Regions from separate parts of the uncultured Bacillus sp. genome, predicted to be linked through region 3. Evidence: riboswitches for the same ligand, from Rfam matches in the RefSeq annotation. Region 3 holds a riboswitch; each other region holds the start of a gene.

Region 1 (7,692 bases), on a different contig from region 3:
GCTATGGCAAGCGCAATCCCGTAAATGCTAAAAATTGAAGCGGATTGCTGAACTGTAAGTCCGTTTTCGATCAGAAACGGGCTGAGCCAGCCTTGTTCAAGCCCGTCTCCCATCATAAACAAAACTACACCTAAAAACCCCCAAGCAAGCCGCTTTGGTATTCCAATTTTATCTAACATATCTGTCTCCTCCTTAGATGCTGATATCAATTACCGTATTACCTTATTAAAGCCGAAAATTAGATCATTCCTTAAAACAGCAGCACATTCCGCCTTATATCAACACTTTGCTTTCTGATCCTGAAAAAAAACGCTGTGTTTGCTTCCATTCCTCATATAAAGCCAGTTCGACCCGACAGTCCTGCGGTTCGATCACCCGGACATTTGCTGACATCTCTTCCGTCAATTGAAGGGTTTCGTTGCAAATGACTGCAGCCCCCACGACAGATGCCTGATGATATCCCTCTTGAACATAGACTTTTTTCTGAAGAAGGTCCGCGATATATTGAGTGAGTGCTTTGCTTTGGAATCCTCCTCCGCACACCCAAACATAGTCACGTTCAAACGGAGTAACCTCTGTTAAAATGTCAAAGTTCCATTTGATCGAAAATGCGATCTCTTGCAGTGCTGCACGTACAAAATGTGCTCTCTTTAAATTTGCAGAAAGCGGGGCATCAAAAAGAAATCCGCCTCTCGTTAACGCATTCTTTTCTGCCGATAAGTAAGAACCGAGAGCTGCCACACATGCATTGTCTTCTTTAGCAAGGGCAGAAATCTCTTCCTCCATCACTTCGTACGATTCATTTGGATAAAAAATCTGTTTTAATTTTTGATAATTCAGGCCGGTAATTCCGGGGTTCGTTTCCACAAGCCAATGCCCTTGATCTGTATGGCAGTTCAGCCAGGCTTTATGTTTTGTGTCGCCATGATCAACAGTAATTTTGGTTATTGGCGTTGTTGTCCCTGATACGATGACAATGTCCTCAAGCGCAGCGCCAGTGCTTTTCACAGCCAGCTGTGTATCACCGCCCCCTGCTATAACCTTCGCATTTATAGAAAGGCCTAATTCGGACGCATATTCATTTGTTATCGTTCCAATCGCTGTTCCCGCTCTTACGAGAGACGGAAGGATGGATGGTGAAAAGCCGAATATGCCGCACATCTCTTCTGACCAAGTGTTTTGCTTCACGTCAAACAGCAGGGTTTCGGTTGCCTGCGATGGTTCATATGTCAAAATTCCGCTCAGCTGATATGTCACCCAATCACTGATGCTTGTAAAGCTAGCAGTCTTTTCCCATAAAGAGGGCTGACGCTGTTTTAAACCATAAAGCTTGAGTGCAGAAAAAAGAGCAGTCGGGAGGCGGCCTGTGCGGCTGTATATCTCTTCCTGATTGGGTATACTCTCCTCCCACTCACGGCCGCGATTATCAATGTTCGGCAGCCCGAGAAAAGAGTCGCCGTTTTGATCGATCAGAACAATCCCCTGTCTTTGACTCGTCGATGTCAAAGCAATAATGTCAATATCACCTGAACGAGAAAGCGCACGTTTTGCCAGTTTCATCACTTGCTTCCACAGCACCTGAGGAGAAAAATAACAGCTGTCCGGGTAAAGCGTCTCGGTGGCATACACGATGTCCTCCCTTTCAACCGTTTGAACGCTACCCGATACACTCATGACCGCTACTCTCGCATTCCCTGTGCCGATATCAAAAACGAGATAGCCTTTTTGTTTTTTCATTCCTCTAACCTCCTTTCTTATACCTCTGTTTTCAGCTCATCTTTGTTATACAATGTCGGAATATTGAGAGTTTTTTCAACCTTCCACCTTTTGAGGGCTTTGTTCAGGATCGTCACGTGATGATCCTCCACTTCAAAGGTTGCTCCAGCGAGATGCGGTGTTGCCAGAACATTAGGCAATGAAATGAATTCGTAATCTGATTTCTCTGGAGGTTCATGATAAAAAACGTCTAAAATCGCTCCTCTGATTTTATGTTCTTTTAGTACAGATAAAAGATCTTCACGGTTTACCACAACCGCTCTTGAAGTATTGACGAAAATCGCACTCTCTTTCATCAGATCAAAACACGTCCGATCAATAAGTCCCAGTGTTTCCTCGGTACGAGGCAGTTGGACTGAAACGATATCACTGTCTGAAAACACCGTTTTAAGAGATACTTTTTCATATAGCGGATGATCGTCTTGTACGTATGGATCGTAATACTTTACTTTACAGTCAAACGCAGTCAGCAGTTTTGCAATCCTTTGCCCAACCGCGCCGAACCCCACCATGCCGACCGTTTTTCCCGTTAATTCGTTCCCTTTAAATTTGGCATAAGCCTGCAAGTAATCGCTGTCCCATTTCCCATCCTTCAGCCATTGATTAGAGGTGCTGGTATGGCGGAGAAAGGAAATCACATGACCGATAAACATTTCAGCAACCGCTTGTGCATTCCGCCCGGGTGTATAAAAAATGGGTATGTCTCTTTTTGACGCTGCGGCCACATCCACATTGGAGGGCATTCCTCTGCACACACCGACAAATGAAAGTTCTGGAACAGATGCAAATACGCTGTCTGTTACTTGATCAAGCTCAGTAATCAAGCCTATCGCATGTGTTTCTTTTAGTAGCTGAATGAGTTCATCTTCCCGGTATGCCCGGCCTTGTTCCTTCCAGGAATGATAAGTGACTGAGCCGAACAATTTTTCAACCTCTTTTCGTCCTTCTTCGTTGTACGGTGCTGTAATCAAAACCGTCATGGTGCAAAACATCCTTTTCATCATATTTTTTCATAAAAAAAATCTCTTTCCGAAGATGGAAAGAGATTCATGTATAAGCGTGCCCTGTTTACAGACAGACGCCGGTATAAACCTTGCTTTCCTATCTTTCAAGCTGACGCTTGCTGGAATTGGCACAATAATGTTGCCGAGGTTTCATAGGGCCAGTCCCTCCACCTCTCTGGATAGAAAATGTTGAGTATGTAATTTTCAGAATGAAGAATACGTTTATCATAAAGAAGTCTCAGATTGATGTCAATCTCTTTTTTTCAGAATTGACGTTATCATCCGAAATGTTATAATTCTTACAATATATCTAACTAGAGAGAGGAACTGGGCCATGAAATCTTTTGCCACACAACAAAACGGCATTTTTAAATCCGTTTGCTCGCTTGACTGCCCGGATCAGTGCGGATTGTTAATACATAAAAAAGACGGAAAAATTGTGAGAGTCCAAGGTGATCCTGATCATCCTGTCACAGCCGGAAACATATGCAACAAAGTCCGAAACATGACAGAGCGCATCTATGATGAAAAGCGGCTGACTACACCTCTCAAACGGACAGGTGCGAAAGGCCGGGCAATATTTGAACCGATTTCTTGGAAAGAGGCGATCGATACCATCACCTCCCGCTGGAAACAGCTGATTGATGAAGAGGGTGCTGAAAGCATACTTCCTTACAGTTTTTACGGTAATATGGGCAAATTAACAGCTGAAGGAATGGACCGCCGTTTCTTTTACCGCATGGGCTCAAGCCAGCTTGAACGGACGATTTGCAGCAAAGCGGGATCTGAAGGCTATAAATATACGATGGGTATAAGTGCGGGAATCGATCCCGAGGAAACCATTCATACGAAACTATTTATTTTTTGGGGAATCAACGCGGTCAGCACAAATATGCACCAAATTACCATCGCCCAAAAAGCACGAAAACAAGGTGCCAAAATTGTCGTGATTGATGTTCATAAAAACCAGACAGGACGTCTCGCAGATTGGTTTATTCCCATAAAACCCGGAACCGACAGCGCACTTGCTCTTGGCATCATGCACATCTTATTTAAAGAAAACCTTCATGATGAAGCATTTCTGTCTGAATACACGGTCGGCTATGAAGAGCTCCGTGAACACGTGAAACAGTATGATCCAGAAAAGGTATCACTGATCACCGGTGTCAGTACCGAAGATATTTATCAGCTGGCAAGAATGTACGGCGAAACCTCCCCTGCTTTTATTAGAATCGGAAACGGACTCCAACACCACGATAACGGCGGGATGATTGTACGGACGATTGCCTGTCTTCCGGCAATCACCGGCCAATGGCTGCACACAGGGGGCGGTGCAATTAAGCATAACAGCGGAATTTTAGAATATAACACAAATGCCTTGCAGCGGTCTGACTTGCTGAAGGGTCGCACACCGAGATCGTTTAATATGAATCAGCTGGGCAAAGTGCTTTTGGAAACAGATCCGCCAATTCGTTCTCTTTTTATTTACGGGACAAATCCGGCCGTTGTCGCGCCAGAAGCGAATAAAGTCAGACAGGGCTTGCTGCGGGAAGACTTGTTTACTGTGGTTCATGATTTATTTTTAACGGAAACGGCTGCATATGCGGACATTGTACTGCCTGCAACATCCGCTTTTGAAAACACTGATTTTTATACATCCTACTGGCACCATTACATCCAGCTTCAGCAGCCGGTGATTGAGAAATATGGAGAAAGTAAGTCTAACACTGAGGTGTTCCGATTACTGGCTGAAGCAATGGGATTCACAGACAAGGAGCTCAAAGATTCAGATGAAGAATTAATCCGCCAGGCGCTTGACCATCCAGATAATCCGTATTTGACGGAGATTGATTATGATTCACTTTCTAAGCATTCATTTATGAAAGCGAAACGCGAAAAGCCGCTGTTTCCAGGCGAACTTCCGACTCCAAGCGGAAAAATAGAATTATATTCAGAGAAAATGAAACAAGCCGGTTTCCCGGCTTTACCGACACATACGCCTCTTACATGCGATGACGAATATCCGTTTATGTATGTTCCGGGGCCAAACCATAATTTCTTAAACTCAACGTTTTCCAACAATGCAAAGCACATCAAGCTTGAAAAGACGCCAAAGCTCTTTATCAACACAAAAGATGCTGAAGAATATGGGATCGTTGACGGGGATCCTGTACGAATTTGGAACGGCCGGGGAGAATGCGAGCTGGCCGCTGCAGTCGGAGAACAGGTGCTGCCCGGTGTCGTAGTCAGCCAAGGGTTATGGGCGGATGAACCAGGAAAAAAACAGCTTGTAAACGCGCTTACCCCAGACCGCTTGTCCGATATGGGAGGCGGGGCCACCTTTTTTTCAGGACGTGTACAGATTGAAAAAGCATGAACGAAAAAACCGCCCAGAGCACGTTCTGGCGTTTTTTTTTGGTTGATAATGAAACCCGGAGTATGCCAAGCCCGTATAACATAACATCGACATAATGGAGGTTTGCATATGGACGTTTTTTTAGGAATCGGTGTTGCTTTGGCTGGCTATTTTATCGGTGAAGGCTTAAAGCAAATGAACCATCCAAAAGCATATGAAAAAAGTGATACCTATCTTATAAAAGAACGAGATATTCACTTTTACATCGGACATTTTTTAGGAATAACGACAACTGAGGCAAAACAGTTAGCCGGAGACATGACAGACATTCCATACATTGAAATAAACGGAAAAAAATATGTACAGAAACATCTATTAAAAGAATGGACATTCACATTAGTTGAGAAACATCAGGATGAATAAAGCAAATCTGAGGAGAGCAAGATTCATTGTCACGCTCTCCTTAGTTCAGATGTATAGTCAGCTGATCATCCTCTCATTTCATACATCGATTCTATTTTAAGTAAACTTGTAAAGATACATTCTGATTGCCGTAAGACCAAACGATGTTTTCAATTTTGAGGTTCTGGCTGAATGTTTCAATCCATACCTGTTTTGAGTTTAATAAAGCGGACAATTGCGCTGAGTTAAGCGTCACTTTTTCAACCTGCTCGTTTTTTTGATACACAAATACTACTTTTATTGTATCTCCGTCTTTCGCCATATTCATCTTCAATGTCTCCCCTTTATGATAAGTAGAATGCCGTGCCTTCCCATTTTTCTAAAACGTGAACCAGATTCACTTTATTTGCCCGTTTAGCTGCACACGTTTATAAAGGATTAGAGAATCCCAAAACCAGTACATCACTGCTGATGCCATACTTAACATATAATAAATATTTGATTGGAATATCCATGATATTGAAGCAGGCTCATTGATAACATAAAACAGGAATACAGCAATAAAAGCGATTATACTGTAAAGCGATAGATACATTAGACTGAATGTTCTCGCTGTTTTCTGCAAAATCATTTGCAGCGGAAAAGCAAAAAGACCAAACATCATAAAACCATATAATAAAGCAAGTGCTCCTGTGAATAAAGCGATCATCGGCATGTGATAAGTGACGAGTGATAAAATCCGAAAAACAAACCAAAGGAAAGGCTGGATAGTCCTAACGTCATAAGCTGATATGATACCATTTTGTTCATTTTTTCACCTCCTAATTATTTAATGGTGGCTGTTATGTTTACATGCAGATTCCTTCCCTAACCTGTCCTTATCTCCGCTTCTTTTTCAAACGTTTTGTACAGTGTTTCCCAGCTTTAGTCAGCTTCTTCATATACGAAGTGTGCTAATAAAATGTTTCAAAAACGACCGGGGTAAAGCTGACTCTCTTGTCTTAATGGGAAAGAGTCAACGAAAAAAAGCGAATGAATACCTGCCTAACAGACAGAATAAGAAGAGTTGATATTCAACACTTTTCGTAAAGGGGTGACACCAATGAGTAAAAAAGGAATTCAAAATTCAAGTATTGAGCAAATAAGAAATGACCATGAGACTGAAACAGCTTTTAAAGTAGATGATCCTAAAAAACATGGTTCTGATCCTAAAAGAACGAAATAAGTTTCGTCTTAATCCCATATGACACAGTTAAATTTTAATAATCTGGAGTGAGTAAAGTGACTCAAAAAAATGGAGCAGACAGACCGGATGACTACAAAAGATTTTCTTCAATTGACAAGGACTATGATTTTCAGCAGACTTTAAATGAAAGTGGTAAGACAGAAGATGCAAACGCTGAAACTCAAACTCATAATAAAGAAAATATGAATGACACTACAGATGTGGCTGGAAAATATTTTGATCCCTCAGATTATAAAGGAACCACGCAATTGGAAAAAGGATTGGCTGAAACTCATGAACAAGTCAGCGATGACTATTTTGAAGGGACTATTGATCAAAATTTGGACTAGTCATTTAAAACGGAGCTAACTTTAAAGAAGTAAGTTAGTTCCGTTTTTACAGTGTAAATGCATGTCAATGCTAAATCATACCAGCTTCCTATATTGAGAAAGCTTAAAACCCCACCGAATAAGATGGGGTTTTAACCTACTTAATATTTAAAACGATGAATAACGGTTTGAAGCTCTTCCGCCAACTGGGATAGAGACTCTGCAGCATAAGAGATTTCCTCGATTGAATGAAGCTGTTCCTGTGATGATTTTGCAACCGCTTCTGTATTTGCTGACGTTTCTTTTGTACCAGCGGCTAATGTATGAACTGTATGCTGAATCACTTCAACGCCTGATGTAAGCTGCTGTGTTGCCGCTGCCACTTCTTGTATTTGAGAAGTGACCTGTTCCACCAGATTCAGTATTTCATTGAAATTCCCTGTTGTCTCTTGAGAAAGCACAATACCTGAGCTCACATTTTCTTGAACAACCTTAATGTTATTCACCGTTTCAACCGATTCATTTTGGATGGTTGTTACCACCGATTGGATGTGATTGGCTGACTTATTCGTTTCATCGGCCAATTTCCGAACTTCTTCT
Region 2 (7,692 bases), on a different contig from region 3:
ATTCGATAAGCGGCTTCTTTGAGTCTTTCTTCACTTGTCAGCAGTCCGACTCTGACGTAGCCCTCGCCATATTCACCGAAGCCGTTTCCAGCCGCAACCGCCACATTCGCTTTTTCGAGCAAAAGGTCTGAGAACTGCTCGGAAGTATAGTCTTCAGGCACAGGCAGCCATGCAAAAAATGAACCTGCAGGAGCTGTCACATCCCAGCCGATTTCCCGGCATGCCGCAATCCAAGCGTTTCGCCTGCTCTCATATCGGGCATTTTGCTCCGCTACACACGTCTGATCAGCTAGCAGTGCCTTCGTTGCAGCCTCCTGAGTCGCTCTGAAAAGACTGACAAACATATGGTCTTGATAAAGATTGATCGCTTCAATGACCGAAGCGTTACCGACAGCGAAGCCGACCCGCCACCCTGCCATGTTATACGTTTTTGACAGCGTGTAAATTTCAATTCCGATATCCTTCGCACCTTCAGTCTGCAAAAAGCTTAACGGCTTGCAGCCGTCAAATCCTACAGCGCCGTAAGCAAAATCGTGAACGACACAGATTCCGTTCTCTTTCGCAAAACTCACGGTTTCTTCAAAAAACTCGGAGGTAGCAACAGCCCCAGTCGGATTATTCGGATAATTCAAATACATCAATTTCGCCTGTTCCCTCACTTCAGCGGCGATACTGCTGTAATCAGGAAGAAACGCCCTATCCTTTACGAGCGGCATCATTTCCATCTTCGCTTTCGCAAGTGTAACACCTGACCAGTAATCAGGATAGCCCGGATCCGGAACTAAAATCGTATCACCTGGATTCAACAAGCATTGCGGGAGCTCGACCAGACCGGCTTTCCCGCCGAATAATACAGCGACTTCAGTTTCTGGGTCAAGATCAATGCCGTATTCTCGCTTATAAAATGCTGCTGCGGCTGATTTCAGGCTGTATGAGCCGCGAAAAGACGAATATTTATGATTTTCAGGATCAGCAACGGCTCGTTTCATTTCCTCGACGATATGTTCCGGAGTCGGCTGATCCGGATTTCCCTGTCCGAGATTGATAACGTCGTGTCCTTCTGAGAGCTTTCGGTTCACTTTCTGCACCAAAGAAGCGAAGAATTGTTTAGGCAATTCCTTCAATACATGAGACTGTTCAAATTTCATCTATTCTCACCTTCTAAAAAAATCTTGAAATGATAGTCCATCATCATATATGGTTAAATGAAAAAAGTAAAGAAAAATTTGGGGTGTTAAAAAGATGAAATGGACGATATCTTGTCTTCAATTTGATATTTCATACGGTAAACCTTCGGAAAATATAAAAAAGGCTGAATTTTTGATTGAAAAAGAAAGCAAACATGCTGATGTTCTTGTTCTTCCTGAATTATGGACGACCGGATATGACTTGGCCAACCTTGATAAGCTCGCTGATGAAGACGGGCATTCTGCTCAGAGCTGGCTGCAAAAAACCGCAAAAAAACACGGGGTTCATATTGTCGCAGGATCTGTTGCTGTCAGAAAGGGTTCTGATGTTTATAATACAATGTTCATCGCAGATAAGGAAGGACGAATCATTAAAGAGTACAGCAAAGCCCATCTTTTTCAGCTGATGGATGAGCATGTGTATTTATCAGCCGGTTCCGAGGATGGATACTTCGAGCTTGAAGGCGTCAAAAGCTCAGGACTGATCTGTTATGATATCCGTTTTCCGGAATGGATCAGAAAACATACGACAAAAGGCGCTAACGTGCTGTTCATTTCTGCGGAATGGCCCCTGCCCCGTCTTGATCATTGGAAAAGCCTGCTTATTGCCCGGGCCATTGAAAATCAATGCTTTGTCGCTGCCTGCAATTGTACCGGTTCAAATCAAGATAATGAATTTGCCGGGCATAGCCTGATTATTGACCCTTGGGGACGTATATTGGCCGAGGGCGGCCGTGAAGAAGGCATTGTCAGAGCGGAAATTGACCTTCAAGAAAGCGTTGACGTGCGGGGAAAAATTCCTGTTTTTGATGATATCAGAAAAGATTTATATTAAAAAATATATTGACAATTCAATCAAACACCTGTTACTATGTTCATCAACTGATAAATTAGAATTGTTTAACAAGTGAATATATTCTCTTATCGAGAGTTGGGCGAGGGATTGGCCTTTTGACCCCAACAGCAACCGACCGTAATTCCATTGTGAAATGGGGCGCATCTTCTTGGCGCCGAGACTGAGGTCTCGTAAGGCACGGTGCTAATTCCATCAGATTTGATCTGAGAGATAAGAGAGGCGGGACATGATTGTTAAGCCTCCTTCTCTCTGAGAAGGAGGCTTTTTTACGGCCATTCTGCGGCACACATATCAAGAGATTACATAATTGGAGGTTATGACAATGGCAGTCACAAAAACACCTTTATACGAAACGTTAAATGAAAGCTCCGCTGTGGCGCTGGCAGTGAAGCTTGGCTTATTTCCAAACAAAAGCACGCTGACATGCCAGGAGATCGGCGACGGCAACTTAAATTACGTTTTTCATATTTATGATCAAGAACATGACAGAGCTTTGATCATTAAACAGGCAGTTCCATATGCAAAAGTCGTTGGAGAAAGCTGGCCGCTGACAATCGATCGCGCAAGAATCGAAAGCAGCGCTCTCATCCGTCAAGGCGAGCATGTCCCTCATCTGGTTCCAAGAGTGTTTTATTCTGATACAGAAATGGCGGTTACCGTCATGGAGGATCTCTCTCACCTGAAAATCGCAAGAAAAGGACTCATTGAGGGTGACCATTATCCGCATCTGTCACAGCACATCGGTGAATTTTTAGGAAAGACCCTTTTCTATTCATCAGATTACGCGCTTGAACCCAAGGTGAAAAAACAGCTTGTTAAACAGTTTACAAATCCGGAGCTGTGCGACATTACAGAAAGACTTGTCTTTACAGACCCTTTCTTTGACCATGACACAAATGATTTTGAAGAAGAGCTTCGTCCTTTTGTTGAGAAGCTCTGGAAAAATGACAACGTCAAAATCGAAGCCGCAAAGCTGAAAAAGTCATTTTTAACATCGGCAGAAACGCTGATTCATGGTGATTTGCATACAGGAAGCATTTTTGCCAGCGAACATGAAACAAAGGTGATTGATCCTGAATTTGCTTTTTACGGACCGATCGGCTTTGATGTAGGCCAATTTATCGCCAACTTATTTTTGAACGCACTCGGCCGTGACGGGGCTGACAGAGAGCCGTTATATCACCATGTCAAGCAGGTCTGGGAAACATTTCAAGAGACATTCATTGAAGCCTGGGAGAAGGACAGTCTGGATGTTTACGCCAAAATTGACGGTTATCTTACTGATACGCTCAGTCATATTTTTGAAGAGGCGATCGGGTTTGCGGGCTGTGAACTGATACGCCGCGCGATCGGCCTTGCCCATGTGGCTGATCTGGATACAATCGTGCCATTTGATAAACGAATCGGCAGAAAACGGCTGGCGCTCGAAACCGGCACAGCCTTTATCGAAAAACGTTCGGAATTCAAAACGATAACGGATGTTATTGAATTATTTAAGTTACTTGTAAAGGAATGATCCATTCATGACCCATTCATTTGCTGTTCCCCGTTCTGTTGAATGGAAGGAAACAGCCATTACCATTTTAAATCAGCAAAAGCTTCCTGACGTGACGGAATATGTGGAGCTGACGACGAAAGAGGATGTATTTGACGCAATTGTCACGCTCAAAGTAAGAGGCGCCCCGGCCATCGGCATTACGGCTGCCTTCGGACTTGCGCTTGCTGCAAAAGACATTGAAACAGATGATGTCACGGAATTCCGCCGCAGACTGGAAGATATCAAACAATATTTAAACAGCTCACGGCCTACCGCCATTAATTTATCTTGGGCGCTTGAGAGACTGAGTCATTCAATCGAAAACGCCATTTCCGTAAATGAAGCAAAAACAAACCTTGTCCATGAAGCGATCCAGATTCAGGTCGAGGATGAGGAAACGTGCCGGATGATCGGCCAAAACGCCTTGCAGCTATTCAAAAAAGGTGACCGGATTATGACGATCTGCAATGCCGGCTCTATCGCGACAAGCCGCTATGGAACGGCGCTCGCTCCATTTTACCTGGCCAAACAAAAGGATTTGGGCCTGCATATTTATGCCTGTGAAACAAGGCCTGTCCTTCAAGGTTCACGTCTGACTGCGTGGGAGCTGATACAGGGAGGCATTGATGTCACTCTGATCACAGACAGCATGGCCGCCCATACGATGAAGGAAAAACAAATTTCCGCTGTCATCGTCGGAGCCGATCGAATTGCAAAGAACGGTGATACGGCAAATAAAATCGGAACATACGGTCTCGCGATTTTAGCAAACGCCTTTGATATTCCGTTTTTTGTCGCCGCACCTTTATCTACATTTGATCCAAAAGTGAAATGCGGCGCTGATATCCCGATAGAGGAACGAGATCCTGAGGAAGTAAGACAGATTTCCGGAGTCCGGACGGCTCCATCCGATGTGCCTGTCTTTAATCCCGCTTTTGACATTACACCTCATGATCTTATTTCAGGAATCATCACAGAAAAAGGGATTATGACCGGTAACTACGAAGAAGAAATTGAACAGCTGTTTAGAGGCGAAAAGGTTCATTAAAAAACCGCTGGACTTTGCTCATTTCGGGCCGAGTCAGCGGTTTTTTTGTTTGTTTTTATTGATATTGATGATTTCATCTTTTTGAGCGCTGGATAAAATATGCAGTTTCACAAACAGTTTGGCAAAAACGGCAATTTTCTCAGAGCGGCTCGGCTTCAATTGCTTTGTCCTCCTTTTTCATCAGACCAACTTTTTTAACTTAATAAAATGATATGTCGGCCGTGAAAAAAGGGAACGTGCCATATGTTTTATTTTTCTTTATAGGAGATTTGCTCGATGTTCAGCAAAAATGCTTTGATATCGGTTTTGCTCCCAGCATACCCCGTTAACGCGCTGTTTTTGCCGATCACTCTGTGGCACGGGACAAAAATTGGCAAGTCGTTACGTTTATTAGCCTGTCCGACTGCGCGCACCGCTTTCGGACTGCCGACCGCAGCGGCAATGTCAGCATAGCTTCGGGATTCTCCGTATGGTATCATCGCCAGCGCCTCCCACACTTTTTGCTGAAAAGGAGTGCCTTTTTGGCTCAGCGGCAGTGAGAATGTCTTTCTTTCGCCGGCGAAGTATTCATGAAGCTGTTTTTTCGCTTCTGCCAGGTAAGGTGTTTCCTTGTGCTCTGTATGCTGAACGGTTTCTTTCCAATCCATCCAATCTTCCTGACTGAGAAATAGACGGGTGATTTGGCCACCCTCTTCGGCAATTATGAGTTCCCCGAGCGGCGTTTCCGCTGTCGTGTAGTAGTTCATTCATCAATCCTTCTTTCTTCAGCATTCTGTCTGACGGGAAGCGTAAGGTGGAAAACGGTGCCCTTCCCTTCTTCACTTTCTACCATGATTTCGCCTTGATGTTCTTCAATAATTTTATAGCTTACCATAAGCCCAAGTCCAGTTCCCCGTTCCTTTGTCGTATAAAACGGTTCACCAAGGCGCTTTAATTTATCTTCTGTCATTCCGATTCCCTCGTCTCTTAAGGAGATGAGAACATGATCTTGATCCAGTGTCCTTATCGTCACAAAAATGTTTCCGCCGTCAGGCATTACTTCGATGGCATTTTTCAATATATTGATAAATACCTGTTTCAGCTGATTCGGTTCACAGTAGATCGGGGGAATGTCGTCAATTAAATCAAGATGGATTTGTACGTTGCTTAAATTGGCTTGCGCGTTTAGAAGATCTATGGTGTCTCTCATAATTTGGGTAACATGTTTTTCTTCATACATAATGGCCTGGGGCTTGGCTAAAATCAAGAATTCGGTGATGATGGATTCGATGCGCTTTAGTTCTGAGGTGATCACGTTGAAGTAAAGGGCGTAGTCTCCCTCCACACTTCCTTTCAGGAGCTGAATGAAGCCTTTAAGAGCTGTCATCGGATTTCTGATTTCATGAGCGATACCGGCAGCGAGTTCGCCGACAACATGAAGGGTATCTGACTTGCGCAGGCGTTCCTCCAGTTCTTTTCGCTCCGTTACGTCTTTAAAGATAGCCAGGTTCATATTTTGAATAATATTTCGTTTAAATGAGAATTCCAATTTTCTGTTGTCACTGCTGCTCAGCAAAAATGGAATTTCGTTGTCCATTTCGTCAAAATTAATCTGTCTTGCCGGTGATGCAAGATTTTCTATTTCATACGAAGAAATAATATCTAACAGGCTATGCTGTTTAATCTCTTCATGTGACAGGCCTAAAATATGGCTTGCTAACGGGTTGGCGTCGATGATCCTGTATTGATTGTCGAACAATACATTGCCGTCCATTGAGCCGTTGAACACTTTTCTGAATTTCAGCTCACTTTCCCGAAGCTCCTTTTCCATCCGCTTTCTATCACTGACATTTCTTAAAATCGTCAAGTGCTGGTTCTCTAATATTGTCCGCTTTGAAGTAAATTCAAGTTCTTTGAACTGCCCATTCCCCATTTGAAACAGCAGCTCTTCTCTGATCTCTCCGTATTTTGCGTATTTCCTCTTCGTTATGCTGTATTTCTGCTGCGAGTCAACGAGAAAATCACACAGCCTTCGTTTCAACAGCAAATTCATCGGCAGCTCAAAGATTTTACAGGCTGACTGATTCGCCTTCACGATTCTTCCGTCATTCGACCAGATAATTATAGCATCCATCGCATTTTCAAATATTTCTCTGAAGCGCTCCTCACTTTTAAAGAGCTGCAGCTCCATAGACCGCTTCTCCGTGATATCCCTCATAATGGACATATAAAACCCGCTGATGATGTTTGATGTAATCGTGAATTCAAATAGCTTTTGAACTCCTGAACGAAGCTTGACGGGCAGCTCTCCCTTTGCTTTTCCCTTGCGGTTGAGCGTTTTCCAGATATTATCGAAATCTTTTCGTGAGCCGCTGTCTATGAACTCATATAACGATAAATGAGATAGCTCATTTTGATTGATTTGAAAACTTTTACAGAAGGACAAATTGGCATCAATAAAACCGCCATCTTTATCAAAAAGGACGATTCCGTCAACAGCTCTGTCAAACAAGTCTTTAAAAAGCTGTTCATTCATAGAGAATTCCCGCTCCAGAATTTTCTTTGAAGATATGTCTCTCATGACAACAAAAAAGAAATCCTCGCCAATCCCTCTTTTGGCCAGAAACTCTATGTATTTTGTCGCCCCGCCATCAAGCCTGATCGGGACCTCCTTCCATAGGAAACCTTTTTTAAAAAACTTCTTTACAGCATGATTCAGTTCATCCTTTGGGATTGAAAACAAAAAATCCAAAACGGAACGCTTTTTCAAATCTTCCGAATCAACTTGAAGCATCCTCTCTGTTGCTTCATTCGCCTGAACGATTCGCATTTCATTATCACATATAAAAATAGCATCGAGCGTATTGTTGACAATCACTTGATGCTGATTCAATTCCTTTTTCAGCCGGGCATTTTCTTCTTTGAGACGCTTCAGTTCTTCCCGCAGCTCCGAATTTGTCTGGACACCAAGAGTTTCCATGCGTGTACACTCCTTCTTCAAAACCTATCCCTCAATATTTCTACAAAATGCGGGAACTTCCTTCATTTGCCCTATAAATTTCAGAAAATTTCAGCGCGATTACAT
Region 3 (7,692 bases):
GCAGAAATCCGCTTGCTCTTTTCATAATCAAGCTCTCTCTGCCGCTCTACTTTCATTCTTGTTTCCAGCCGGCGTCCGTATTCCTCGTATCCAATTCCGTGAGATAGGTGCATCGCTTTTTCCATTTCTGACGTATAATCGAGGTCCAGTCTATCCTGGCTGCTGCAAATAATGAATCAATCCCTTCATATATTTGCTTCTATTGTATCAACGCTGCAATGGCTGCCGCAAAAAGGATATGGCTTGAAATAACGGCAGATGAGACGAAAGTATCCTTTCAGATCAAATGAGAATGGTTTTTCGGAATATTCCTTCTCTTAATGCGTGGTGTTTCCGAATTCCTCTATGCACTGCTGGACAACTGTCACGCCTTGGCTAAGAGCCGCGCCGCCTCCAAATGCCGCTGCCACACTGACGGCTTCGAGAATGTTTTCTTCTGTCGCTCCCTCATCAAGACAGCCTTTTGTGTGATAGATCATGCAATATTCATCCTGGGCATTGATGGCGATTCCGAGGGCGATCAGCTGTTTTTCTCTTTCAGTCAGAGAATTGCCGGCAAAGCATTGTTCAGTAAACTCGTTAAACTTTCTTCCCATCAGCGGCATTTTTTGTTCAAATGTGCCTAAACCTAATTTATACTGCTTTAGCGCGTCCTGCATGCTTCCTCTGTCTTGATTCAAAGAAAATCCCTCCATCTGTTTAACATTCCTTTTTATTATGAACAGCTTTTAGGAAAATACCCGAAAAAAAACCCCGGATTTCTCATCCGGGGTTTCAGTCTTATTCAGATACAGGAAGCACAGCTCCGTCGTATTTTTTCTCGATGAAGTCTTTGATCTCTTTAGAATGAAGAACTTCCATCAGCGCTTTGATTTTTGCAGAATCTTCTTCGCCTTTTCTTGCCGCAATGATGTTAGCGTATGGGTTGTTTTTCGTTGATTCTACTTCAATCGCATCTTTTTTAGGATTTAATTTATTTTGGATCGCATAGTTTACATTGATGAAGACCGCGTCTCCTTCTTTGTTATCATATGCTTTTGCCGTTAATTCAGGCGCTACTTTTTTGAATTCAAGGTTTTTCGGGTTTTTCTTAATGTCTTTCAATGTTGCGTCAACTGTTTCCACTTTTGAATCAAGTGTGATTAATCCTGCGTTTTCAAGCATTGCAAGCATACGGCCTTGTTCAGCGACGTTGTTTGTCAGGATAATTGTCGCACCGTTTGGAAGGTCTTTCAGTGATTTGTATTTTTTAGAGTAAATACCGAATGGCTCTAAGTGAACAGCTCCGGCATTCACAAGTTTGTAATCTGTGTTTTCTTTCATTTCTTGCTCAAGGTAAGGAATGTGCTGGAAGTAGTTCGCATCCACTTCTTTATCAGCTAAAGCTTTGTTGTACATTTTGTAATCACTAAGCACTTTCACTTTCAGCGTGTAGCCTTTTTCTTTCAACAATGGTTCAGCTTCTTTTAAAATTTCCGCATGCGGTGTTTTTGTCGCTGCAACCACAATTTCTTTCTTGCCGGATTCAGCGCCGTTATTTGAACCGCAGGCAGCCATAACCCCTGCAAATACAAGCAGTAATGCACCCAAAAATAGCTTTTTCAATGTAAATCCTCCCTTATCGTTTGTCTATAATATTTGTTATGACATCACCGATGATTTGTATAATAAAGACGATGATTAAAATAAACACAGTAGCAACGAAGGTAACATCAGCATTATTAGACTGATATCCTTCTACGTACGCAAGGTTTCCAAGGCCGCCTGAACCGATGGCTCCGGCAATTGCCGTTGAGCCAATCAAAGCGATGGCCGTAACCGTGATGCCAGAAATAAGAGCCGGCATAGACTCCGGAAGCAGCACTTTAAAAATAATCGTAGACGTTTTAGCGCCCATTGATTTAGCAGCTTCAATCACACCTTTATCCACCTCGCGCAATGCGATTTCAGCAAGACGCGCGTAAAACGGTGCCGAGCCGATCACCAGCGCCGGCAATGCGGCGTTTGGCCCTAAGATCGTGCCGACTAAGAACTTCGTAAATCCTAACAGTAAAATAATTAAAATAAGGAATGGAATCGATCTGAATATGTTGACAACGGCCGCAATCACAGAGTTGACTGCTTTATTTTGCCAAAGGCTCCCTTTGCTTGTCAGGAAGAGCAGCAAGCCGAGGATCACCCCGATGACAAAAGCAAACAGTAAAGAGATCAGCGTCATATAAAGAGTTTCATATGTCGCGTTCCACAACTCAGTTAAATCAACGTTCGGGAAGTATTTTTCAAACATTCGTGATCACCTCTGCTTTCACCTGTTTGTCATTAATGAACCGGATCACGTTTTGCACTTCTTCCTCGTCTCCATCAATATGGATGAACAGTGAACCGTAAGCTCCATCCTTCGTCTGCGAGATTTTCCCTTGCAGAATATTGACGCTGACATTAAAGTTTCTGATCATTTCTGTAATCAGAGGCTGTTCAGCCGAATCACCGACAAACGTGAGCTGAACCATTTTTCCTGATGCTGTTTCATCAAGAAGGTGCTGAAGCGTTTCTTTCGTTTCTTCCGGCTCTGTCACCTGCTGAACAAATCGTTTTGTCATGTCTTCCTTCGGATTTTTGAAGACATCGAGAACTTCGCCTTCTTCCACAACCTTTCCGTTTTCCATGACAGCGACTCTGTTGCAGATTTTGCGAATGACATGCATTTCGTGTGTGATGAGCACAATTGTCAAACCGAGTCTTTCATTAATATCGGACAATAGATCCAAAATTGAATCTGTCGTTTGCGGATCTAATGCTGATGTCGCTTCATCACAAAGGAGAACCTTCGGATTGTTTGCAAGCGCTCTGGCAATTCCGACACGCTGCTTTTGCCCGCCGCTCAGCTGAGACGGATAAGATTTTTCTTTTCCTTCTAAACCTACCAGTTTAATCAGTTCATCGGCGCGCTTGATCCGTTCGCTCTTTTTCACCCCGGCAATTTCTAAAGGAAACATGATATTGTCTCTAACGGTCCGCGACCAAAGCAAATTGAAATGCTGGAAAATCATGCTGATTTCATGGCGTGCATTTCTTAAATCGCGTCCGTTTACTTCATTAATCTTGGTTCCCGCCACTTCAACGGTTCCTGAGGTTGGTTTCTCAAGGCCGTTCAGCAGACGGATTAAGGAACTTTTACCAGCTCCGCTATATCCTATAATTCCAAAAATCTCACCTTTTTTAATGGAAAGCGAGACATTTTGGACAGCATTGACATCTCCGTGTTTCGACTTATAAACTTTTGAAACATCTTGAAGATTGATCAAAGCAATCACCTGCCTTAACACTATTCTAAGAAATCTTCCGGGTTTTTCTGCAAAAGAAAAGCCTTTCTGCACACTTGAGCAGAAAGGCTTATATAAAATGCCTTTCTCTCATCTTTCAAAGCTGAACGCTTCGTGTGAATTGGCACCATTTCAACAGCGTTGATGGTTGCCGGGCTTCATAGGGCACTTCCCTCCACCTCTCTTGATAAGAGAAATATATAGTCTTTTTCGTCCGGAAATTCTTAATGTAGAATAGCATGGCGAATGATTAAATGTCAATAAAATAAATGATGTCAACTTTTACTATTATAATAATTTCCTATTTTTTAATTCTTTAAAATCCTCTGAAAAAATCCGTTCGTCAGCCAGAGAATGGCTTCTAGTTTTAACAGGGCTCTGAATGACCCCTTCACTTTCAGGCTTCCGCTCTGAATCAGGTGCTGAAGGGAAATGTCTCCGTGCAATAAATGAATGATTTCTGCTTGGTTTCCGTAAAAGGTCAGGTTGGACGTTTGGGGCGAAGAAATTTTTTTCATTTCTCCCTGTTCGTTTATTGAGACGGTTAAGGCTTCTGTTTCTCCTTGGAAGGTAATGAGCAATGTTGAAGCGTTCAAAAGGGGTTTTAAAAACAGATGCTGATACTCATCTTCTAAAACTTCCGCTTTCTCCATATGTACAACCTCCTATTTGTTGGTCATACATACACATTTCTCTTTCTGGCGCAAGAACCCCTTTATAAAACGAACGACAATTTCATTGGATTGTACAGAGAAATATGTCATAAATGGGATGCGGAAGATGATTTTTGTTTGATCAGCTCATATAAATAAGAAACAGAATGAAACGCATATCCTCTTTCGACCACTTTTCCGCCTTTAAACAGCAGAAAACAAGGAACGCTTTCAATTTGATACGCTTTTGCGAATGTCGGAGAGTAATTGACATTGTTTTTATAGAAGGCGACATCAGGCAGCATTTCTTTCACTACTGTCAGCATTTTGCTTGCAAGCTGGCAGGTGCCGCAAAACGGAGTATATAAATAAAGGAGATACACATCATCTGCAATGTGCTCAAGCTCATGTTCTTGGAGTTCTTTCATGCTATACACCTCGGGATTTTCTTTCAAGAAAAATAGTATGGACATTCAAATTCGCGCGCAGCAATACAGAGGCAATATGTTGCCTGGGTGCAGCCGCTACTTCCTTATAGGCTCTGTCGATATATAGATGGCAGGCTTCGTTAAATTCTCTTTTCAGCTGTTTTCTTAATTTCTCGCCTGATTCATCAGCATCAACTAATATATAGACGTCTTTATCGTAAAGCTCGTCAGCCAATTCCTCAAGCTTCAGCTGGCTGATTGTTCCGTTTGTGCAGATAATGCGCACTGGTTCATTCAGGACGCTTTCGATTTTCTCTTTATCTGTTTTCCCTTCGACAATCATAACCTTTTCCAGCTCATCCATCTTCATCTTCTTCACCTGCCGCGTCATATTTGAAACGTTCAGATTGTAAAAGAAGGCAGTGAAATTCACCGCCAACATTAACACCAGCCGTTTTCGTAGTCACAATCCACGTATTTTTCGTCGTTTCCTGAGACCACATCAGCTGTCTTATAAAATTTCTCATTTTCAAAGGAATAACCGGACTTAAGCTCATATTCATTCATGCTTGTCATTTGGCCGATCATCTCATTTTCATGATATAACGAGAGCCGGCCATTTTGAAAGCGGCCTGTCACATCATTGGTGACATCGAGCTTTTGTTTGCTGAAAGCCATATTGGACACCTCCCATAACGTTAGCGTGTCCAATTGCCTTTGCAGCTATCCTGTTTTAGTCTTCTTGTGTCATCTCTTCGTACTGCTCTGCTGTCATCAGTTTTTCAATTTCAGAAGCGTCAGACGGCTCAACGACGATCATCCATGCTTTTTCGTACGGAGATTCGTTGACGAATTCCGGACTGTCATCAAGATCTTCGTTTACTTCCACAACAGTTCCGTTAATCGGCGCATAAAGCTCGGATACCGTTTTAACGGATTCAACGCTGCCGAATGGCTCGTCCGCTTTGATTTCAGCGCCGACTTCAGGAAGTTCGACAAACACGATGTCGCCTAGCTCAGACTGGGCAAAATGCGTAATTCCGATTCTGGCTTTTTCTCCTTCAACTTTTACCCACTCGTGTTCTCCTGAGTAACGCAAATCTTTAGGTATGCTCAATTGAATCCCTCCATTTTTTACAGCACTACAATAAGAAGATAACATACTTTTCAAAAAAAATTTACATTAAGCCCAGTTTTCTTCAAATTGGTCTTCTTTAAATCCGACTGTCACTTTTTCGCCGTCTGTTGTAAGTGGGCGTTTGATCAGCATTCCGTCTGAAGCCAGCAGTTCAAGCTGCTCGTCCTCCGACATGTGATACAGCTTTTCCTTGAGATTCAGCTCGCGGTATTTCATGCCGCTCGTGTTGAAAAATTTCTTGAGATCCAGCCCGCTTTTTTCATAAAGCGCTTTTAGTTCTTCTTTGCTCGGAGGCTGCTCTGCAATATGTATTTCGTTTATTTCTTTCCCATGCTCTTCAAGCCATTTCTTTGCTTTGCGGCACGTTCCGCATTTAGGGTACCAGTAAAAAGTTAACGACATCTTCTTCCCCCTCAATAAAATAATCGAGGTTATTTTAACACAGTTTGTTTTAAAAACCTAAAACAGTGCTTCTTAAAAAAGCTCCGCGCATGCGGAGCTCTTGGCCAATCAGACAATATATTTTTCAGCCTCAAAAACGCCCGCTGCCGCTTCGCGTTTTTTCTGAATGACGTTTTTAGGTGTTACGCGCGTGAGCTTGCGCAGAGCGGAAAGCATCATGCGGAGTGAATCTCCTTCTTCCATTGCGATGAGGGATTCCTTCGCGTGCGCTTCAATTTCGTTAAAGGCTTCTTGAACGAAAATTTCTGTATACAGCACCTTTTGCGCCGCTTTTTCTTCGCCTTGTGCGGCAATGGCCTTTTCCGTTCTGAGCACGGCTGATTCCATTGCATACACATTGCTGACGATATCCGCGACGTTGACGAGAATTTCTTGTTCGCGATCGATGGCTTTTCCGTATTTTTGCGCAGCGAGACCGGCAGCGAACAGCGCGATTTTTTTGGCTTGCTTGACAATATATTTCTCCTGCTCCAACACGCGGCTGCCAGGCTCTTCAGGCATAAGCATCATGAGTTCTTCCTGCAGCGACTGTGCTTTTTCAAATAGAGGCAGTTCGCCTTTGAGCGCTTTTTTCAGGAAGGTGCTTGGCACGATTAACCGGTTGATTTCGTTTGTGCCTTCAAAAATCCGATTGATCCTTGAATCCCTGTAGGCTCTTTCTACTTCGTACTCCTGCATAAAACCGTAGCCTCCATGAATCTGCACGCCTTCATCTACGATATAATCAAGCGTTTCAGAGCCAAATACCTTATTCAGAGAGCATTCGATGGCGTATTCGGCAATTGACTTGGCAATTTGCCGGCCGTCCTTGAGATCTTCGGCTGTAAACTGGCTCATATTGTCTTCAAACAGCCCAACAGTTCTGTACACAGAGCTTTCCATCGCGTACAGCCTTGATGCCATTGTCGCAATTTTTTCCTGGGTCAGCGAAAAGCTAGCAATCGGCGTTTTAAATTGGCGCCGCTGATTTGCGTATGCCGCAGACAGCTCGATTACCCGCTTAGATGCACCGATTGTGCCAACCGCCAGCTTGTAGCGGCCGATGTTTAAAATATTAAAGGCGATAAGATGCCCTTTGCCGATTTCTCCAAGCAGGTTTTCTTTCGGCACTTCAGCCTGGTCTAAAATGAGCGTTCTTGTCGATGATCCTTTGATTCCCATTTTCTTTTCTTCCGGACCCGTGGATACACCCGGGAAATCTTTTTCTACAATAAAGGCCGAGAACTTTTCGCCATCCACTTTAGCGTAAACGACAAATACATCAGCAAAGGCAGAGTTGGTAATCCACTGTTTTTCCCCGGTTAACATGTAATGCGTTCCTGCTTCATTCAGCACGGCTGTTGTTTTTGCTCCAAGCGCATCAGACCCAGAGCCAGGCTCAGTCAGTGCATAAGCAGCGATCTTTTCGCCTGAAGCGAGTCCAGGCAAATATGTTTTCTTTTGTTCTTCTGATCCGAAAAAGACGATCGGTAAGGAGCCGATGCCGACATGCGCGCCATAAGAAAGCGAAAAGCTTCCCGCACGCGAAAATTTTTCAGTGATGAGTGCCGAGCTGATTTTATCAAGGCCGAGCCCTCCGTATTCCTCAGGCACATCAGCGCCAAGCAGCCCAAGTTCGCCTGCTTTCTTCAACAGCCTGACGGAATGCTCGAATTGATGGTTTTCGATGTCATCTATATGAGGGAGAA
Region 4 (7,692 bases), on a different contig from region 3:
TCAACTGTAAAGTGGAAACTTGATCCTAGAAACCTAGCACAGAAACAGAGCTGGTTTTGAATTCCCCTTCAAAATCAGCTCAAAAAATAATTTCGTCCCCAATTCGTCCCCAACTCGATAAATGATGACAAAATCAATAAACAAGCAAAGTAAAAAACCCTTGCTACGCAAGGGTTTAAGCTATGATTCCGACTGGGCTCGAACCAGCGACCTCTACCCTGTCAAGGTAGCGCTCTCCCAGCTGAGCTACGGAATCATGATATGTATGTGTTGCTGGGTATGTTGTTGTCTTTCTGACAAGTTCTATTATATAACCTTCCCTTCTATTCGTCAACTGCTTTTTCAGAAAAACTTTTTTTCGGACTTGCTGTTCCGTTCCTTGGCCATTATAATATGTCTTAATTTTCTAACAATAGGGGTGATGAGGTTTTGCATTCTTTGATTTCTTCTGATGATGTTTGGGTACTGTGGGGATTTATTGCGGTGTGGGCGGCAGTGAGCATCGGACTGGAGCAGCGCTTTAAGTGGGCGTCCGCTGTGTCCGGAGCTATCATTGCGCTTTTAGGTGCTATGGTGTTTACAAATATAGGAGTGCTTCCTGTTGAGTCGTCTGTATACGATACTGTGTGGTCTTATGTGGTGCCGCTGGCGATTCCTCTTTTGCTGTTTCAGATCAATGTGCGGCAGATTTTTAAGGAAAGCAGGCATTTGCTCTTTATTTTTCTGATTAGCTCCGCTGGCACTGTGCTTGGGAGCATCCTCTCTTTTTTTCTATTCAAACAGCATATTCCTTATCTAGATAAAATCGGCGGAATGATCAGCGCCTCTTATATCGGCGGCGGGATCAACTTTGCGGCGATGGCGGCAAAATTTGAGACGCCGGGGGAATATGTGTCGGCTACCGTTGTGGCAGATCATGTTATGATGGCGCTTTTGTTTTTTATATTAATCAGTATTCCTGCAGTTAAATGGTTTCAGCGGCATTATGCTATGCCGTTTGAAGAAAAAGTAAAAGCCGATGGAAAGAGCGGAAACAGTGCAGAAAGCTATTGGAAACGGAAGGACATTTCCTTAAAGGATATCGCTTTTAATGCCGGTGCTGCTTTTGCGCTTGTTGCGGTTAGTGTGAAGATTTCCGGCTTTTTTAAAAGCCTTTTTTCTCATCCCCTTTTGACCGGAACGCTTGGCGATCAGTATCTGATACTTACGTCTTTAACTGTTCTCATCATTTTTCTTTTCCCGCGTTTTTTTGAAAGGCTTAATGGATCTCAGGAGCTTGGAACCTTTTTGATTTATTTGTTTTTTGTAGTGATTGGCATTCCTGCAGATCTGCGCTTAATCGTTACCAATGCGCCTCTTATTCTATTATTTGTGTTTATCATTGCGATAAGCAACTTAACTATTTCCTTAGCCGTCGGAAAATTGTTCCGCGTGCGGCTTGAGGAAATTCTGCTCGCTGTCAACGCTGCGGTCGGGGGGCCAACGACCGCAGCTGCGATGGCAATTGCCAAGGGTTGGCGGGAGCTTGTCGCCCCGATCATGCTTGTCGGTACGCTCGGCTACTTAATTGGAAACTATGTCGGAACCTTTATGGGAAACTGGTTTTCTTCTTTCTTATAAAAAGGATTTTTGCAGTTTCCTGAGAATAATGTAAGAGGAATGCCAACATGAGAACGGAGAGATCAATGTATGTTAAAAGGAAATACAATTTATGTAAGACCCTTAGAAGTAAAGGATGCGGAAGAAAATCTGCGGCTGCAAAGCGAAAACCAAGATTTTTTCGAACAGTTCTCCATGATACGCGCAGACGATTATTATACGATTGAGGGTCAGAGAAAACGAATTAGAGAGTATCAGCAAAGACTGGAGAAGGATGAAGAGTATCATTTTGGCATTTTTGCAGCGTCAGATGATACATTAATCGGGACAGTTTCGCTCTTTCAAATCATCCGGGGGCGCTGCAAACTGCGTTCATCGGGTATTTTTTAGACAAAGCCCATAATGGAAAGGGCCTTATGACAGAGGCCGTCAAATTGATTGTTGATTTTGCGTTTCACGAATTGAAACTGCACCGTATTGAAGCCGGTGTGATGCCACGCAATCTCGGGTCCATGCGTGTATTGGAAAAAGCGGGATTTCATAAAGAGGGCATCGCCCGAAAAAATGTGAAAATCAACGGCGTTTGGGAGGATCATCAAGTCCTCGCGATTCTGAATCCTGATGATGAACAATAAAAGAAGCCGGGCCATCCCCGGCTTCGTTTTAACGAACCGCCACTGGCGCAATTTCTTTCAGCGCTTGTTCGAAATCACGTTCTAAATCATCTGCATGTTCGACTCCCACGCTAAGGCGAAGCAAGCCGTCTGTGATGCCGCGTTTTTCACGCTCTTCCTTAGGCATTGCCGCGTGTGACATCGTTGCCGGATAGGACAAAATCGATTCCACGGCGCCAAGACTTACAGCAAAGACCGGAAGTGATACATTCTCTACTAATTTCTTAACGGCCTCTTTGCTTTCAAGCTCAAAAGATAGCACGGCGCCCGCTCCCGTTGACTGGCTTTTATGGGTTTCGGCCCCCGGATGATCAGACAGCCCCGGATAATATACGCGTTTCACCGCCGGATGCTTCTGGAAAAATTCAGCAAGCCGCTGCGCTGTTTGGCTCGCTTTCTCTAAACGGACCTGTAATGTTTTTAATCCGCGCAGCACGAGCCAGCAATCTTGCACCCCTAGGACCGCGCCAAACGCGTTTTGCAGCTTATATAACTGCTTCCCAAGCTCATCATCCTTGACAGCAGCCAGGCCTGAGAGCACATCACTGTGTCCGCTCAAGAACTTTGTTGCACTGTGAAGCACAATATCCACGCCGAGATCAAGCGGCCGCTGCAGTGCAGGTGTCATGAATGTATTGTCCAAAAAGGTCAAACAGCCGTTTTCTTTTGCAAGCTGAACCACCGCTTGAATATCAGTAATCCCAAGTGTCGGATTTGAAGGTGTCTCCATATAAATGACCTTTGTATTCGGCTTGATATTCCGCGCCACTTCGTTACTATCCGTCATATCAACAAACGTGTGTTCAATGCCAAACCGGGTCAGCACCTCTGTTACCATGCGGAAGGTTCCTCCGTATACATCTTCTGTCACAAGAACGTGATCGCCCTGTGACAGAAGTAAAAATGCTGTTGAAATCGCAGCCATGCCTGAACTGAAAGCAAATCCTCTCGTTCCGCCTTCCAGTGCGGCAATTGTTTCTTCGAGAGCTGTTCTTGTCGGCGTTCCTGAGCGGCTGTAATCGTATGCGCCAAACTCTTCAAATGAAGATTGGTGAAAAGTCGATGCGTGCTGGATCGGTACACTGACCGCTCCTGTTGCGCCGTCTGTTTTAAATGGATTGTGCACGAGCTGGGTTTCCAGCGTCCAATTGTGATTACTCAAAAGAAACAGCTCCCTCTTTGACCTGACATAACGCTTGTTTTAGGTCTTCTTTTAAATCTTCCGCATGTTCAATTCCGACCGAAAAACGCAGCAAACGATTGCAGACCCCATTTGCGATGCGGATTTCTTCAGGAATATCCATGTGCGTCTGTGTGGCAGGGTATGTAATAAAGCTCTCCACCCCGCCGAGGCTTTCTGCGAAACAAATGGTCTTCAGCGCTTTTAAAAACGGGTTAACCCACTCTTCTTTTTGAAGACGGAAGGACAGCATGCCGCCTTTTCCGGGATACAGTACATCGGCAATTTCCTCCTGCTCTTCTAAAAACGCCGCAAGCCCCTGCGCGTTTGCCTGATGCTGGCGCATTCTGAGGCTCAGCGTTTTCATTCCTCTCATCAGAAGCCACGAATCAAACGGAGGCAGGACGGCGCCGATCGCATTTTGATGTTGAAACATTTCCTCACCAAGCTTTTCATCCTTTACAACGACAAGCCCCGCAAGCAGGTCGTTATGCCCTCCTAAATACTTGGTTGCACTGTGAATTACAATGTCTGCTCCCAGCTCAAGCGGCCGCTGCAAGACCGGTGTATAAAATGTATTATCAACGATCAGCAGAAGACCGTACTCTTTTGTAATCCGGGCGATCTTTTCAATGTCCGCCTCCTGCATAAGCGGATTTGTCGGTGTTTCTACAAACACAGCTTTTGTATTCGGCGTAATCTTAGAGCGTAAACAGTCCTCATCGCTGAAATCATCATAATGAAAGATCAATCCATATTTTTTCCATTCGTTTTCAAACAGACGGTACGTGCCGCCATATAGGTCCGATGAAACGATCAGTTCATCTCCGCTTTTAAACAGCGCCATAATCGTTTGGATGGCAGCCATTCCCGAACTGAAGGCAAGCCCTCTCGCTCCGTTTTCTAAGCTGGCGATCGCGTCCTCAACAAGCTGGCGTGTCGGATTTTTTGTGCGGACATAATCAAATCCGGTAGATTCTCCGATTCCTCTGTGGCGGTATGCTGTTGATAAATAAATAGGAGGACTCACTGTTCCCGTTACTTCGTCGCTTCGGTTCCCAATTTGGGCTAATTTCGTTTCAACGTGCTGTGACATATAGCTGACACCTTCCCTTTTCAAAATAAAAAACCCCTTCTTCATAAGAAGAAGGGGTTTAACGCTTCTTCTTATCTTCCAAGCATAAAAAACGCTTGCTGGATTTAGCACCTTGGCGTTTTGCACACATAGTGCAAAACAAGCCGGTTGCTGAGGTTTCTAAGGGCCAGTCCCTCCACCTCTCACGATAAGAAATATCGATTTCAATTTTCTGATTGTTTTATATTAGCGCAATTTGCAGTTTATTTCAACTCTTTTTTCTTCGAGTTCCGAACAGTTTAAAGAGAGAAATTTCTAATAATTCATGGTACAATAATGGAAAACAGCAAGAAAGTCTAGTGATGTCCTGGAGGAATGTATTATGGTACCGAAAAACGGCACAGTGCAAGAAAAGAAATTCTTTTCAAAAGAGCTTAACGAGGAAATGACATTGCTCGTTTATCTGCCGTCCAACTACTCCCCCCTTTATAAATACCATGTCATTATCGCGCAGGACGGCCACGATTATTTCAGGCTGGGGAGAATCGGCAGACAGGTCGAAGAATTGCTGTCCAAGCGAGAAATAGACCGGAGCATTATTATCGGTGTTCCTTATAAGGATGTAAAAGAGCGCAGAAAAACCTACCATCCGGAAGGCTCAAAATTTTCGGCGTATAAACGGTTCATCGCCCATGAGCTCGTTCCGTTTGCTGATGACGAGTATCCAACCTATCAAGTCGGCTACGGTCGGACGCTGATCGGTGATTCTCTCGGAGCGACCGTTTCTCTTATGACAGCGCTTGATTATCCGAATATGTTCGGAAATATCATCATGCAGTCTCCCTATGTTGACAAACATGTATTGGAAGCTGTGAAGCAGTCAGACGATATCACACACCTCTCTATTTATCACCAAATCGGAACAAAAGAAACTGACGTCCACACGACAGACGGAAACATTCTGGATTTTACAGAACCGAATCAGGAGCTGAAACAGCTGCTGGAGAAGAAGCTTTCCGATTATGATTTTGAACCATTTGACGGAGATCACAAATGGACATATTGGCAGCCTCTCATCACACCGGCGCTGAAAAAAATGCTTTAACACTCTATCATACTTTATTTCCAGGAGGGACATAATATGAAATACGGAATCGTTTTATTTCCATCAAAAAAACTCCAAGACCTTGCGAACTCTTACAGAAAGCGCTATGACCCGAGCTATTCCCTAATCCCGCCCCATTTGACGCTGAGAGCATCGTTTGAATGTGAAGAGGAGAAAGCGGATCAGCTTGTTTCACATCTGAGAAACATCGCAAAGGAGTCCCATCCGGTCGTTCTCAAAATGACAAAATACAGCTCATTTGCGCCTGTCAATAATGTCATTTACATCAAAGCAGAGCCGACGGAAGAATTAAAAACACTCAATGAAAAGTTATACACCGGTGTGTTGGCTGGTGAACAGGAATATAATTTCGTTCCGCATGTGACGGTCGGCCAAAATCTTTCCGACGATGAGCATTCAGATGTGCTGGGACAATTAAAAATGCAGGAAGTGTCGCATGAAGAAATCGTTGATCGTTTCCACTTGCTTTACCAGCTGGAAAATGGATCGTGGACAGTATATGAAACCTTCTTGCTAGGCGGAGGAGAATAATCCTTTGGAAGCAGTTATCGCAAAAAATGAAGAACAAATGAAAGATGCATTTCATGTAAGAGAAGAAGTCTTTGTCAAAGAACAAAACGTACCTGCTGAAGAAGAAATTGACGAACTTGAAAATGAGTCGGAGCATATCGTCGTGTATGACGGCGCAAAGCCTGTCGGCGCCGGAAGATGGCGTATGAAGGACGGCTACGGCAAGTTAGAACGGATTTGCGTATTGAAAAGCCATCGCTCCTCCGGTGTCGGCGGCATCATTATGAAGGCACTCGAAAAAGCGGCGGCAGACGGCGGCGCTTCCGGTTTCATTTTAAACGCGCAAACGCAGGCTGTGCCGTTTTACAAAAAACGCGGGTATCGCGTGCTTTCTGAAAAAGAATTTCTCGATGCCGGCATTCCCCATTTACAAATGATTAAGGACTAAACAGCATCCGGGTCTATCGAGATCCGGATTTTTTCCGCACATTAAAAACCGTTCTCTGTATGTGAACGGTTTTTTATACATATCGATTAATATAAGTACCCATTCCTTTTTCTCGCAATCTCTTATAAAGAGAGCGCTTACGTTTTGTCTCGTTTACTTTTCTTTCAGCGGCCGTTTGATTCTCCTGCTGCTTTTCAAGTTCCTTGTATACCCGCTGAAACGAGACATAGTTGATTTTTTCGGTTCCGGCGTAATCCTGCTTGTGTCCAATCGTTCTATTTGCATATTGAGCGTATTGCTGGTTCTGAATTTGACCTGCATATATCATACGATACCCACCCCTCTGCTGTTCCTTTTCCCTTAAACTTACTTTTTGAAACACGTTTCTTTTGATATGATAGTCTTTGTCTGTAATGAACACCTTTTTTGATTGGGAGGATCCCTTTTTGAAATGCGCCCGACTGAATGATCGAACTATACATTTACATACATATTCGAGAGAACATTACCAATTCCTCTTTGAAGAAGGAATAAAAGGACATTTATTTTGTTCTCATTGCGGAAAACCCGTTTTGTTAAGGCTCAACATTGCCGATCCACCGGAGTTTATCCACCGCCAGCCAGGCCATTTTCCTGCATGTGAGGAGGCCTGTGAAACGAAACCCGCTAACGAAGAGAAAAAAGAAGACTATCAGGAATCCGGTGTCTTTCGTTTGCCCAAGGGAAAAGCGATCGCTGCTGACTCGTCTCCAGCTGTCACGGAATGGAAGCGGCCGAGAAGCATTAAACCCGGAACACCATTTGCACAAAAAACAATAGAACCTGATACGAGTCTTTTTCCGTCTGTCGGCTTGAACACGGATCAGCTCAAAGCTGTCACGGAAACGGAAGGCCCGCTGCTAGTGCTTGCAGGTGCGGGAAGCGGGAAAACACGGGTGCTAACGGCGCGCGCCGCCCACATGATCGAACACTTGGGCATACCGCCGGAACACATGCTGCTTGTCACCTTTACAACAAAAGCTGTCGCTGAAATGAAAGAGCGTATGGCGAAGCAGTACGGATTACAGCCGGCAAAAGTGA

The links. Region 3 has a riboswitch for S-adenosylmethionine ahead of metN (methionine ABC transporter ATP-binding protein MetN). Riboswitches for the same ligand answer to the same signal wherever they lie in the genome.
Region 1: another riboswitch for S-adenosylmethionine. It lies ahead of Q5C82_RS05465 (2-hydroxyacid dehydrogenase); the one in region 3 lies ahead of metN (methionine ABC transporter ATP-binding protein MetN).
Region 2: another riboswitch for S-adenosylmethionine. It lies ahead of mtnK (S-methyl-5-thioribose kinase); the one in region 3 lies ahead of metN (methionine ABC transporter ATP-binding protein MetN).
Region 4: another riboswitch for S-adenosylmethionine. It lies ahead of metI (cystathionine gamma-synthase/O-acetylhomoserine thiolyase); the one in region 3 lies ahead of metN (methionine ABC transporter ATP-binding protein MetN).

What each region holds. Positions count from the first base shown of each region.
Region 1 covers NZ_CATYRA010000002.1:389,207-396,898, forward strand. The annotation lists gene Q5C82_RS05455 (MFS transporter) at 1-179, opposite strand, end outside; gene Q5C82_RS05460 (FGGY-family carbohydrate kinase) at 274-1,737, opposite strand; gene Q5C82_RS05465 (2-hydroxyacid dehydrogenase) at 1,755-2,780, opposite strand; SAM riboswitch class I at 2,875-2,966, opposite strand; gene Q5C82_RS05470 (molybdopterin oxidoreductase family protein) at 3,115-5,157, shown strand; gene Q5C82_RS05475 (hypothetical protein) at 5,266-5,559, shown strand; gene Q5C82_RS05480 (hypothetical protein) at 5,651-5,866, opposite strand; gene Q5C82_RS05485 (UPF0715 family protein) at 5,936-6,253, opposite strand; gene Q5C82_RS05490 (hypothetical protein) at 6,641-6,763, shown strand; gene Q5C82_RS05495 (YozQ family protein) at 6,820-7,113, shown strand; gene Q5C82_RS05500 (methyl-accepting chemotaxis protein) at 7,254-7,692, opposite strand, start outside.
Region 2 covers NZ_CATYRA010000009.1:76,587-84,278, forward strand. The annotation lists gene mtnE (methionine-glutamine aminotransferase) at 1-1,148, opposite strand, end outside; gene Q5C82_RS15320 (carbon-nitrogen family hydrolase) at 1,243-2,022, shown strand; SAM riboswitch class I at 2,106-2,260, shown strand; gene mtnK (S-methyl-5-thioribose kinase) at 2,366-3,559, shown strand; gene mtnA (S-methyl-5-thioribose-1-phosphate isomerase) at 3,567-4,628, shown strand; gene Q5C82_RS15335 (hypothetical protein) at 4,662-4,787, opposite strand; gene Q5C82_RS15340 (methylated-DNA--[protein]-cysteine S-methyltransferase) at 4,877-5,374, opposite strand; gene kinE (sporulation two-component system sensor histidine kinase KinE) at 5,371-7,587, opposite strand.
Region 3 covers NZ_CATYRA010000006.1:108,460-116,151, reverse strand. The annotation lists gene Q5C82_RS11615 (hypothetical protein) at 1-125, opposite strand, end outside; gene Q5C82_RS11610 (carboxymuconolactone decarboxylase family protein) at 318-695, opposite strand; gene metQ (methionine ABC transporter substrate-binding lipoprotein MetQ) at 781-1,605, opposite strand; gene metP (methionine ABC transporter permease MetP) at 1,619-2,287, opposite strand; gene metN (methionine ABC transporter ATP-binding protein MetN) at 2,280-3,305, opposite strand; SAM riboswitch class I at 3,411-3,517, opposite strand; gene Q5C82_RS11590 (SCP2 sterol-binding domain-containing protein) at 3,632-3,976, opposite strand; gene Q5C82_RS11585 (thioredoxin family protein) at 4,084-4,404, opposite strand; gene Q5C82_RS11580 (toprim domain-containing protein) at 4,406-4,768, opposite strand; gene Q5C82_RS11575 (YusG family protein) at 4,846-5,082, opposite strand; gene gcvH (glycine cleavage system protein GcvH) at 5,138-5,521, opposite strand; gene Q5C82_RS11565 (arsenate reductase family protein) at 5,588-5,944, opposite strand; gene fadE (acyl-CoA dehydrogenase FadE) at 6,053-7,692, opposite strand, start outside.
Region 4 covers NZ_CATYRA010000003.1:72,725-80,416, forward strand. The annotation lists partial or broken gene Q5C82_RS06100 (N-acetylmuramoyl-L-alanine amidase) at 1-20, opposite strand, end outside; tRNA gene Q5C82_RS06105 (tRNA-Val) at 184-256, opposite strand; gene Q5C82_RS06110 (DUF819 family protein) at 430-1,620, shown strand; partial or broken gene Q5C82_RS06115 (GNAT family N-acetyltransferase) at 1,690-2,234, shown strand; gene metC (cystathionine beta-lyase) at 2,263-3,435, opposite strand; gene metI (cystathionine gamma-synthase/O-acetylhomoserine thiolyase) at 3,428-4,549, opposite strand; SAM riboswitch class I at 4,618-4,743, opposite strand; gene Q5C82_RS06130 (esterase family protein) at 4,911-5,633, shown strand; gene Q5C82_RS06135 (YjcG family protein) at 5,670-6,185, shown strand; gene Q5C82_RS06140 (GNAT family N-acetyltransferase) at 6,190-6,612, shown strand; gene Q5C82_RS06145 (hypothetical protein) at 6,686-6,940, opposite strand; gene Q5C82_RS06150 (ATP-dependent helicase) at 7,059-7,692, shown strand, end outside.